2 regions of the Jejuibacter calystegiae genome follow, and region 2 is predicted to be linked to the other one. Evidence: predicted binding sites of a transcription regulator. Region 2 holds the regulator's gene; the other holds the start of a gene.

Region 1 (4,527 bases), 2.2 Mb from region 2:
GCAACGCCGTACGTACTGGTGCAGGCGCTGCCAGCACTAGCCGTGCAGCTTTTCCAGCAGGGCGGTACGTACGTGCTCAGGCAGGAAGTGCGCCACATCGCCATGGTGGCGCGCGACCTCTTTCACCAGTGAAGAGGAAACAAAAGACCATTCCGGAGCAGGCATCAGGAAGACGCTCTCCAGCTCTGGCATCAGGTGGCGATTCATGTTCGCCAACTGTATTTCATATTCGAAGTCGGCAACGGCACGCAAACCCCGCACCAGAATATTGGCCTGTTGCGTGCGGGCGAAGTTGGCCATCAGATCGCTAAACCCCACCACTTCAACGTTATCCAGGTGCGACAGCGCCTGCTTTGCCAGGTCGACGCGCTCGGCAAGGGTGAAAATCGTCTTTTTATGCGGGCTGGCAGCAATGGCAAGAATCACGCTGTCGAACATCTTCGCGGCACGGCAGACAATATCGATGTGGCCATTGGTGATGGGATCGAAGGTTCCGGGATAGATAGCGCGTTGTTGCATGATAGCCCCTTAATGCATCCTGGTGGGTAAGTAAGGATCCAGTAACTGCAGAAGCCGCTGTAGCGCACCCTGATTCTGGTATAGCACCTCGACGGCATGGCGGCCATAGTAACTGCGATAATCCTCATCAGAGAGCAGAGAACTCATCTCCTTCACCAGCGATGTGGCGTCGGTAACGGTGATTAGCCCGTTTGCCTGCTCAAGACGCGCGCAGATATCCTTAAAGTTGAAAATATGGGGCCCCATTAGTACCGGAATGGCGTGGGCAGCAGGCTCCAGAGGATTATGACCGCCGCGCTCAACCAGAGAGCCGCCGACAAAAGCCATATCTGCAATGCCATAGAGCAGCATCAGCTCGCCCATGCTATCGCCAATCACCACCTGGGTACTGCCGGATGGCACTTCACCAGAAGAACGGGTAATAAAGCTCAGACCCGCTTCTCGTACCAGATCAATGGCATCGGGGAAGCGTTCCGGATGGCGCGGTACCAGGATAAGCAGCAGATTGGGGTATTGCTTAAGCAACTGCTGATGAGCCGCCACGATAATGCTTTCTTCACCTTCGTGGGTGCTGGCGGCGATCCAGACCGGACGATGTGGAGCCCACTGGCGGCGTAAGGTAACGGATCTGGCGGCCATCTGCGGCGTGACGGAGATATCAAACTTCAGACTGCCGGTGATGGCAAGCTGTGAACGTTTGGCGCCAAGTTGAATAAAACGTTCACCGTCTTCTTCGTTCTGGGCGGCGATAAGCGTGATTCGACGCATTAGCGTACGCACAAAGCGCCCCAGTTTGGCATAACCTTTTGCCGAGCGTTCAGAAAGACGAGCGTTAGCAATAACCAGTGGGATCTGACGACGATGCAGTGCAGAAATCAGATTTGGCCACAGCTCGGTTTCCATAATCAGCACCAGCCGGGGATCGACCCGATCGAGAAAGCGGTTTAATGCATCTGGCAGATCGTAGGGCAGATAGACGTGTTGGACGTCGTCGCCGAAAGCGGAAAGCACGCGTTCAGAGCCGGTGGGAGTCATTGTTGTGACGGTAATCGGCAGGGAGGGGTGGCTATGGCGCAGGGCGCGAACCAGCGGAATTGCCGCCAGAGTTTCGCCAACCGAGACCGAATGCAGCATAATCCCGCCGCCTTTCAGCTCTTTATTATAGAAGCCGTAACGTTCTCCCCAGCGCTTGCGATAGGCTGGTGCCTTACGACCACGCAGCCAAAGCCGAATCCAGATTAGCGGTTGGATTAGGTAAAGCAGCGTCGTGTAAAGCAATTGGAGCATAGTACATTCTTGTGCTGGGAACTTGCAGGGGATTCTATGTATTTCACTCCGCCATTGCCATTACTTTCGCGGCATCCGGGAATTAGACTGGAAGATTTATTAATTAACGCTTTGTTTTAAAAGATTTTTGTTGGGGGTATTCCGGCCCAATAGAAAGCGCATAAAACCGTTTGCCTGTCTCTTTTTGGTACTCTTCAGTGTCGTGACAGAAAATTCTTCATATCATTGAAATAAAGGGAAAATTAATTTATTCGCGCAAAAAACATTCAACTCGGCTTAATGCAGAGGAAGTGGTACACTAGCGGACTAAATTTAAGAAGCGGGTCAGTGAACAGGTAGCTGTAAAGCCTGGGGCGGTAGCGTACCCTTTTGTTGCGACTGGCAGTGTCTGATTAGCTAAAGAGATGCTTGTGGAAAAGTCATTTAACAGAATTCTCATCATCAAAATGCGTTTTCATGGGGATATGCTGCTAACCACGCCGGTTATCAGCACGCTTAAGCGGCGTTACCCCGATGCGCAAATAGATGTTCTGCTCTACCAGGATACCATCCCGATTCTTTCAGAAAATCCGGAGATTCATGCCCTGTATGGCATGGCGAAAAAAGGGTCAGGAACCAAAGAGAAAATAAGTAATTTTCTGAGCCTGGTTAAGACGCTGCGTGCCCGACGTTATGATCTGATCGTGAATTTGACCGATCAGTGGATGGTTTCGTTACTGGTGCGGTTATTGCCTGCCCGACTCAAACTCTCTCAGGATTACCATCACCGGCAGTCCGCTTTCTGGAAAAACAGTTTTACCAATATGGTGCCGATTCAGGGGGAGCATATTGTTGAACGCAATCTTTCGGTGCTGGCGCCTCTGGATGTGACCGATTATTACCGTGACACAACGATGAGCTATCGACCCGAGCACTGGGAAAAACTTCGTACTCAACTGGCAGAGCAGGACATCACCGGGCAATATGTGGTGATCCAGCCGACAGCCAGACAGCTGTTTAAATGCTGGGACGACGAGAAATTTTCTGAAGTAGTCGATGCGTTGCAACAGCGTGGTTATGCTGTGGTGCTGACCTGCGGGCCCGGGGAAGAGGATTTAGCCTGTGTCAGACGCATCGCCGAAGGATGCCAGCATAAGCCTGTGACGGCGCTGGCGGGTAAAACGCGATTCCCGGAACTGGCTGCGCTAATCGATCATGCCGCGCTCTTTATTGGCGTCGATTCTGCCCCGATGCATATTGCCGCGGCGGTAAAAACGCCGATCGTCTGTCTGTTTGGCGCCACCGACCATGTGTTCTGGCGTCCCTGGTCGGATAACGCGATTCAACTTTGGGCGGGAGATTATCAACCTATGCCGGAACGTAAGGATCGGGATCGCAGTAAAAAATATCTCTCCGTTATTCCGGCACAGGATGTGATTGCCGCAGCGGATAAACTGCTGGCCGTTGCCCCGCAAGAGGCAACATCATGATTGTCGCGTTCTGTCTCTATAAATATTTTCCCTTTGGGGGCTTACAGCGCGACTTTCTGCGTATTGCTAACACGGTAGCGGCACGCGGCCACAAGGTTCGGGTTTACGTTCAGTCCTGGAGTGGCGAGAAGCCGGAAGCGCTTGAGATTATTCAGGTGCCGGTGACGTCCCGCACCAATCATGGGCGCAATACTCAATACTATGAGTGGGTACAGGTGCATTTGCAGCAGCACCCCGTAGATCGGGTGGTTGGATTTAACAAAATGCCGGGGCTGGATGTCTACTATGCGGCGGATGTCTGCTACGCCGAAAAAGTGGAACGAGAGAAAGGTTTTTTCTATCGCCTGACCGGGCGCTACAGGCATTATATGTCGTTTGAGCGGGCCACCTTCCAGCAGGGGGCAAAGACCGAGCTGTTGATGTTGACGGATAAGCAGATTGCCGATTTTCGTCGCCATTATCATACCGAGCCGGAGCGTTTTCATATTCTGCCGCCGGGTATCTATCCGGATCGCAGATACAGCAATCAACCCGCGGGTGCCCGTTTGACGGCGCGTGAGAAAAACGGAATTGCTCAGGATGATTACCTGGTACTGCAGGTGGGGTCCGATTTTAAACGTAAGGGCGTCGATCGCAGCATTCGGGCTGTGGCGTCGCTTCCAGAAGAGATTCGCCAGCGCACGTGCTTGATGGTAGTGGGGCAGGATAAGCCAGGACGCTTTGCACAACTTGCGGAACAGCTCTCTGTGGCTGACCAGGTCAGCTTCTTCAGCGGTCGTAATGATGTCGCGGAACTAATGGCGGCAGCCGATCTGCTGATTCATCCCGCTTACCAGGAAGCCGCGGGCATCGTGCTGCTGGAAGCCGTTGCTGCAGGTTTGCCGGTACTGGTTACCTCGGTGTGCGGCTATGCTTACTATATTGCGGATGGACAGTGCGGCGCTGTGATTCAGGAACCGTTCGAACAATCTCAGTTGAATGTGCGGCTGCTCGAAGGGTTACAGAATGAAGAGGTTCGTAAAACCTGGGCGGAAGCCGCTCGCTATTATGCCGACACGCAGGACTTATACAGCCTGCCGGAAAAGGCGGCTGATATCATAACAGGTAAGGGGCATGGTTGAATTAAAAGCGCCTTTTGACACGCTCTGGCTGGGTAAAGATGCCTTTGTTGAAGCGTCGCGGCTGCAGGGCGATGTGTTTCGCGAACTGGAAAGCAGGCGGACGATACGCTTCGAAGTGAATAACGCCAGCT
Region 2 (4,527 bases):
TATTTTACCTGGCGTGAGGGGTGCCATTGCTGATGCGAAACGCGCTGCATCAGGTAACCTGCCAGCGCCAGCACCACGGTTCCCATCATCACTCCGGTGGTGGTGAGCAGCGGTTGTTCAACGCCCCAGGAGACCAGCAGACTGGCCAGAAAGCACAGACCGAGCTGCAGGGTATTTTGCAGCGCGGCGGCGCGACCGGCATCTCCCGGAAAAGGCAGCAGGGCCGCCGAAACGACGATGGGATAGATAGCACCGTTCACGAGCGCCATCAGGCAGAAGGGGATCAGCAACAGGGTCAGGGTTGCGTGGCCGGAAAGCGCCACGCCCCAGGTTGCCAGTACGCTCAGGGCATAGAGGCCCAGTAGCCAGGGCAGCAGCAGTTCGCCACCCCAGCGCGACAGGGCGCTGCGACAGCCGTAACCACCAATCAGAAAGGCGATGGTTTGAGGGACGTAGCTCAGGCCGGTGGCGCCTGGCCCGTAGCCCAGCTCGCGTAGCAGGAACGGCGAGCCGGTCAGCCAGGCAAAGAAGCTGGCGGAGCAGGCGGCATAGATCATGACGTTGCCGCGATAGCTGCGGCTGCGCAGCAGCATCAGGAACCCGGTTTTCGCCACCTCGCTGTGCGGTTTGGGACGCTGCGGCGCCATACGCAATGCGGGAACCATCAGTAGTAGGGTAATGATAAACAGTGCGAGGAAGATGGCCTGCCATTCGAAATGCACCAGCAGCCAGCTACCCAGCAGAGGCGCCAGCGCTGGCGAAAGCGCGACCAGTGGCATAATAGTGGCGAAAACCCGTTTTGCCTGCGGGCCGGGATAGCGATCGGCGACCAGCGCCTGCCAGCTTACGGTGGCGGCACAGACCCCAACCGCCTGAATAAAGCGCAGTGCCAACATCATGGTCGCGCTCTTGACCCACATCATTCCCAGACAGCCGAGGGCGAACAGCGCCAGCCCCGCCAGTAGTATCGGACGGCGGCCAAAACGGTCCGACAGCGGTCCCCAGATCAGCTGCGCCAGCGCGAAACCGGCCAGAAACAGGCTCAGACTGGCGCTAATAGCGCCGGGGCTGGTGTTCAGACTCTGCTGCATGGCGGAAAACGCCGGCAAATACATATCGGTGGCCAGAAAGCCGATAACGCTCAGACCGGCTAGCCAGACCATAAATCCTTTTCCAGGTTGCATGATTTCTCTCTAAGATCTTTTTTGGGTGATGCAGGGAATGGGCGCAGTGTAAGGAGTGCATCATCGCTTGTGAAACGCTAATATTTGCCTGTTGCATTCAAATTTTTTGCAGGCAGATATGTGGTCGGAATACTCACTGGAAGTGGTGGATGCTGTTGCCCGCAACGGCAGCTTTAGTTCGGCAGCCCAGGAGCTGCACCGGGTGCCTTCGGCGGTCAGTTATACGGTACGTCAGTTAGAGGCGTGGCTGGCGGTTCCGCTGTTCGTGCGCCGCCATCGAGATGTCGAACTGACGGAGGCCGGGGCCTTTTTTCTGCGCGAAGGACGGGAGGTTATCAAAAAAATGCTCTCCACCCGTCAGCGCTGCCAGCAGATTGCCAACGGCTGGCGCGGGCAGCTCTCCATCGCCGTGGATAACATCGTTAAACCGGCGCGTACCCGCCAACTGGTGCTGGATTTCTACCGCCATTTCCCCGATGTGGAGCTGCGGGTTTCTCGTGAAGTGTTTAACGGCGTATGGGACGCGCTGGAGGACGGGCGCGTAGAGCTGGCGATCGGCGCCACCCGGGCAGTACCGGTTGGTGGCCGTTACGCCTTTCGGGATATGGGGATGCTGCGCTGGCATTGCGTGGTGGCGTCCGGTCATCCGCTGGCGGTAGCGGAGGGGGCGCTGGATGATGAACGACTGCGACGCTGGCCGTCGCTGGTCCTGGAAGATACCTCGCGCTCACTACCCAAGCGTACGACCTGGCTGCTGGATAACCAGCGGCGCATGGTGGTGCCGGACTGGGAGACGGCAAGAGAGTGCCTGGATGCCGGGCTCTGTGTCGGCATGGTACCAGCCCACGTTGCGCAACCGCGGATAAAAAGCGGTCAGTGGGTAGCGCTGGCTCTGGAGAATCGCTTTCCGGATGCCGCCTGCTGTCTGAGCTGGCGCCAGAACGAAGACTCACCGGTGCTGGGCTGGCTGCTGGATTATCTGGGGGATAGCGAAACGCTGAATGCGGAGTGGCTGAAGGAGCCCGGTTGAGCGGGCTCCCCTGTGCCTGGCGGCGATAGTGGTACTTAGCGGCGATAGTCGCGGAACGGGCCATCGGCCACCGAGCGGCGCTCAATCAGGCGCGGGTGAACCTCCAGGGTGCGGGACTGTTCGCGCTTATTGACGATACGGTCAATCAGCATATTAAAGGCGGTCTCCCCCAGTGAGTCCTTGGGCTGGTGGATGGTGGTCAGCGCCGGGGTAAAGTAGCGGGAGTTGCGCACGTTATCGTAGCCGATAATCGAAATATCCTGGGGCACCCGCAGCCCCATTTCGTCGGCGGCACACAGGGCGCCCATCGCCATCACATCGCCGCCGCAGAATACTGCCGTGGGGCGCTGGGGGACAGACAGAATCTGCTGCATGGCGCGGTAGCCGGATTCCGGCTCGAAGTCGCCCTGCACCACCCACTTTTCATTCAGTTTGATGCGCGCTTCTTCCAGCGCCTTCTTAAAGCCTGCCAGGCGGCCTGCGCCGGTATTGCGGTGCGGAGAGCCGGGAATCGCGCCGATATCACGATGGCCGCGTTCAATCAGGTAGCGTCCCGCCATATAGCCGCCTTCGAAGGCGTTATCGATGACCGAGTCGGTGAAATCAGCTTTCGCTTCGCCCCAGTCCATGACCACCATCGGGATATGGCGGTACTCTTCGAGCATCGCCAGCAGCGGTTCCGGATATTCCGAGCACATTACCAGCAGGCCGTCGACGCGTTTCTGAGCCATCATCGACAGGTAGGCGCGCTGTTTCTCCTGATTGTTCCAGGCGTTGCCCAGCACCAGGGTATAGCCCTTATCAAAGCAGCTTTTCTCTATGGCTTCGATAATTTCCGCAAAGTAGGGGGCCTCACTGCTGGTGGCCAGCAGCCCGATGGTTTTAGTGTGATTCACTTTCAGGCTGCGGGCTACGGCGCTGGGCGAGTAGTGCAGCTCTTTGATGGCGGCCCATACCGCATTACGGGTCTCTTCCGCGACAAAGCGGGTTTTATTGATAACATGCGACACCGTAGTGGTGGAGACGTTTGCCCGCTTTGCCACATCTTTGATTGTTGCCATCAGTCGTCACTCCCGGCCATTTCCTGGTCTCCTTGAATACCGGCCGGTTAATCGTTTGCCTGGACTTATCCCGGGGCGCAACTTTTCAGGTTGCAGGTATGTCGGGGAAGCGACACTGGACGGGAGGAGGGCATTACCGGACGGCGTAAAAACACGTTAGCCGGGGATTTTGTCCTATCTTTGCTAAAAGTGGAAGAGGAAATCTGCATTCAGGGCCACTTGATACAGGATTTTCAGGGGCGTTTGTGGGAAAATGAATCAGTCATTACGCTAATATGGAAAAAAGCACAGGAGAAAATCATGAGTACCGAACTGAAATACTCGCTGGTCACCACTATTATCGCGCTCGGCGTGATTGTGTGCGGCGCACTGACTGCCGTACTGCATTAATCCCCGACCCGGATGCGCGTCGTTGCGTATCCGGGCCTTTCTATTATTGCTATTTGCGCAACAGCCTTTTGCTTTTAACACGTCTTTAACTTTCCTCCGCAGACTGTCATTATTCTCCGCCTGACGATTTCCGGCAGCAGTGAGTTCCGCCCTGGTGGAAGCTGTCTCCCGAATTTACCGGAGAAATAACAATGAAATTTAATTTCCCCTTACTGGCGCTGGCCATTGGGGCATTTGGTATAGGAACAACAGAATTTTCGCCCATGGGGCTGCTGCCTGTTATCGCCGATGGGGTGGGCGTCTCCATCCCCGTGGCCGGTATGCTGATCAGCGCTTATGCGATTGGCGTTATGGTGGGAGCGCCGTTGATGACGCTGCTGCTGTCACATCGTGCCAGACGCAGTGCGCTGCTGTTTCTGATGGGAATCTTTATTGTCGGTAATGTGCTGTCGGCGCTGGCGCCCAGCTATGGCTGGCTTCTGGCCTCCCGGATTATCACCAGCCTTAACCATGGTGCCTTCTTCGGGCTGGGTTCGGTGGTGGCGGCGAGTCTGGTCCCCAAAGAGAAGCAGGCCAGCGCGGTCGCCACCATGTTTATGGGGCTGACCATCGCCAATATCGGCGGCGTGCCAGCGGCAACCTGGCTGGGTAGCGCCATTGGCTGGCGTATGTCCTTCCTGGCCACCGCCGGTCTTGGCGTGGTGGCGATGTTAAGTCTGTGGCTGTCGCTGCCTGCGGGCGGCGCGGGCGATCGTCCGGACGTGAAGCGCGAGCTGGGGGTACTGATGCGCCCTCAGGTACTGATGGCGTTGCTGACCACGGTTCTGGGGGCGGGGGCGATGTTTACGCTTTATACCTATAT

What was found. The regulator PurR, encoded in region 2, represses purine synthesis genes. The targets are predictions, from matches to a motif close to CANGCAAACGTTTGCNTG.
Region 1: rfaQ (lipopolysaccharide core heptosyltransferase RfaQ) is a predicted target of PurR. The motif match lies at 1,966-1,983, and genes of this name have one in related genera.

The regions. Positions count from the first base shown of each region.
Region 1 covers NZ_CP040428.1:1,314,081-1,318,607, forward strand. The annotation lists gene mutM (bifunctional DNA-formamidopyrimidine glycosylase/DNA-(apurinic or apyrimidinic site) lyase) at 1-40, shown strand, start outside; gene coaD (pantetheine-phosphate adenylyltransferase) at 37-519, opposite strand; gene waaA (lipid IV(A) 3-deoxy-D-manno-octulosonic acid transferase) at 529-1,806, opposite strand; gene rfaQ (lipopolysaccharide core heptosyltransferase RfaQ) at 2,217-3,275, shown strand; gene FEM41_RS06070 (glycosyltransferase family 4 protein) at 3,272-4,396, shown strand; gene rfaP (lipopolysaccharide core heptose(I) kinase RfaP) at 4,389-4,527, shown strand, end outside.
Region 2 covers NZ_CP040428.1:3,561,683-3,566,209, forward strand. The annotation lists gene punC (purine nucleoside transporter PunC) at 1-1,184, opposite strand, end outside; gene punR (DNA-binding transcriptional activator PunR) at 1,303-2,214, shown strand; gene purR (HTH-type transcriptional repressor PurR) at 2,250-3,275, opposite strand; gene cydH (cytochrome bd-I oxidase subunit CydH) at 3,576-3,665, shown strand; gene FEM41_RS16440 (MFS transporter) at 3,857-4,527, shown strand, end outside.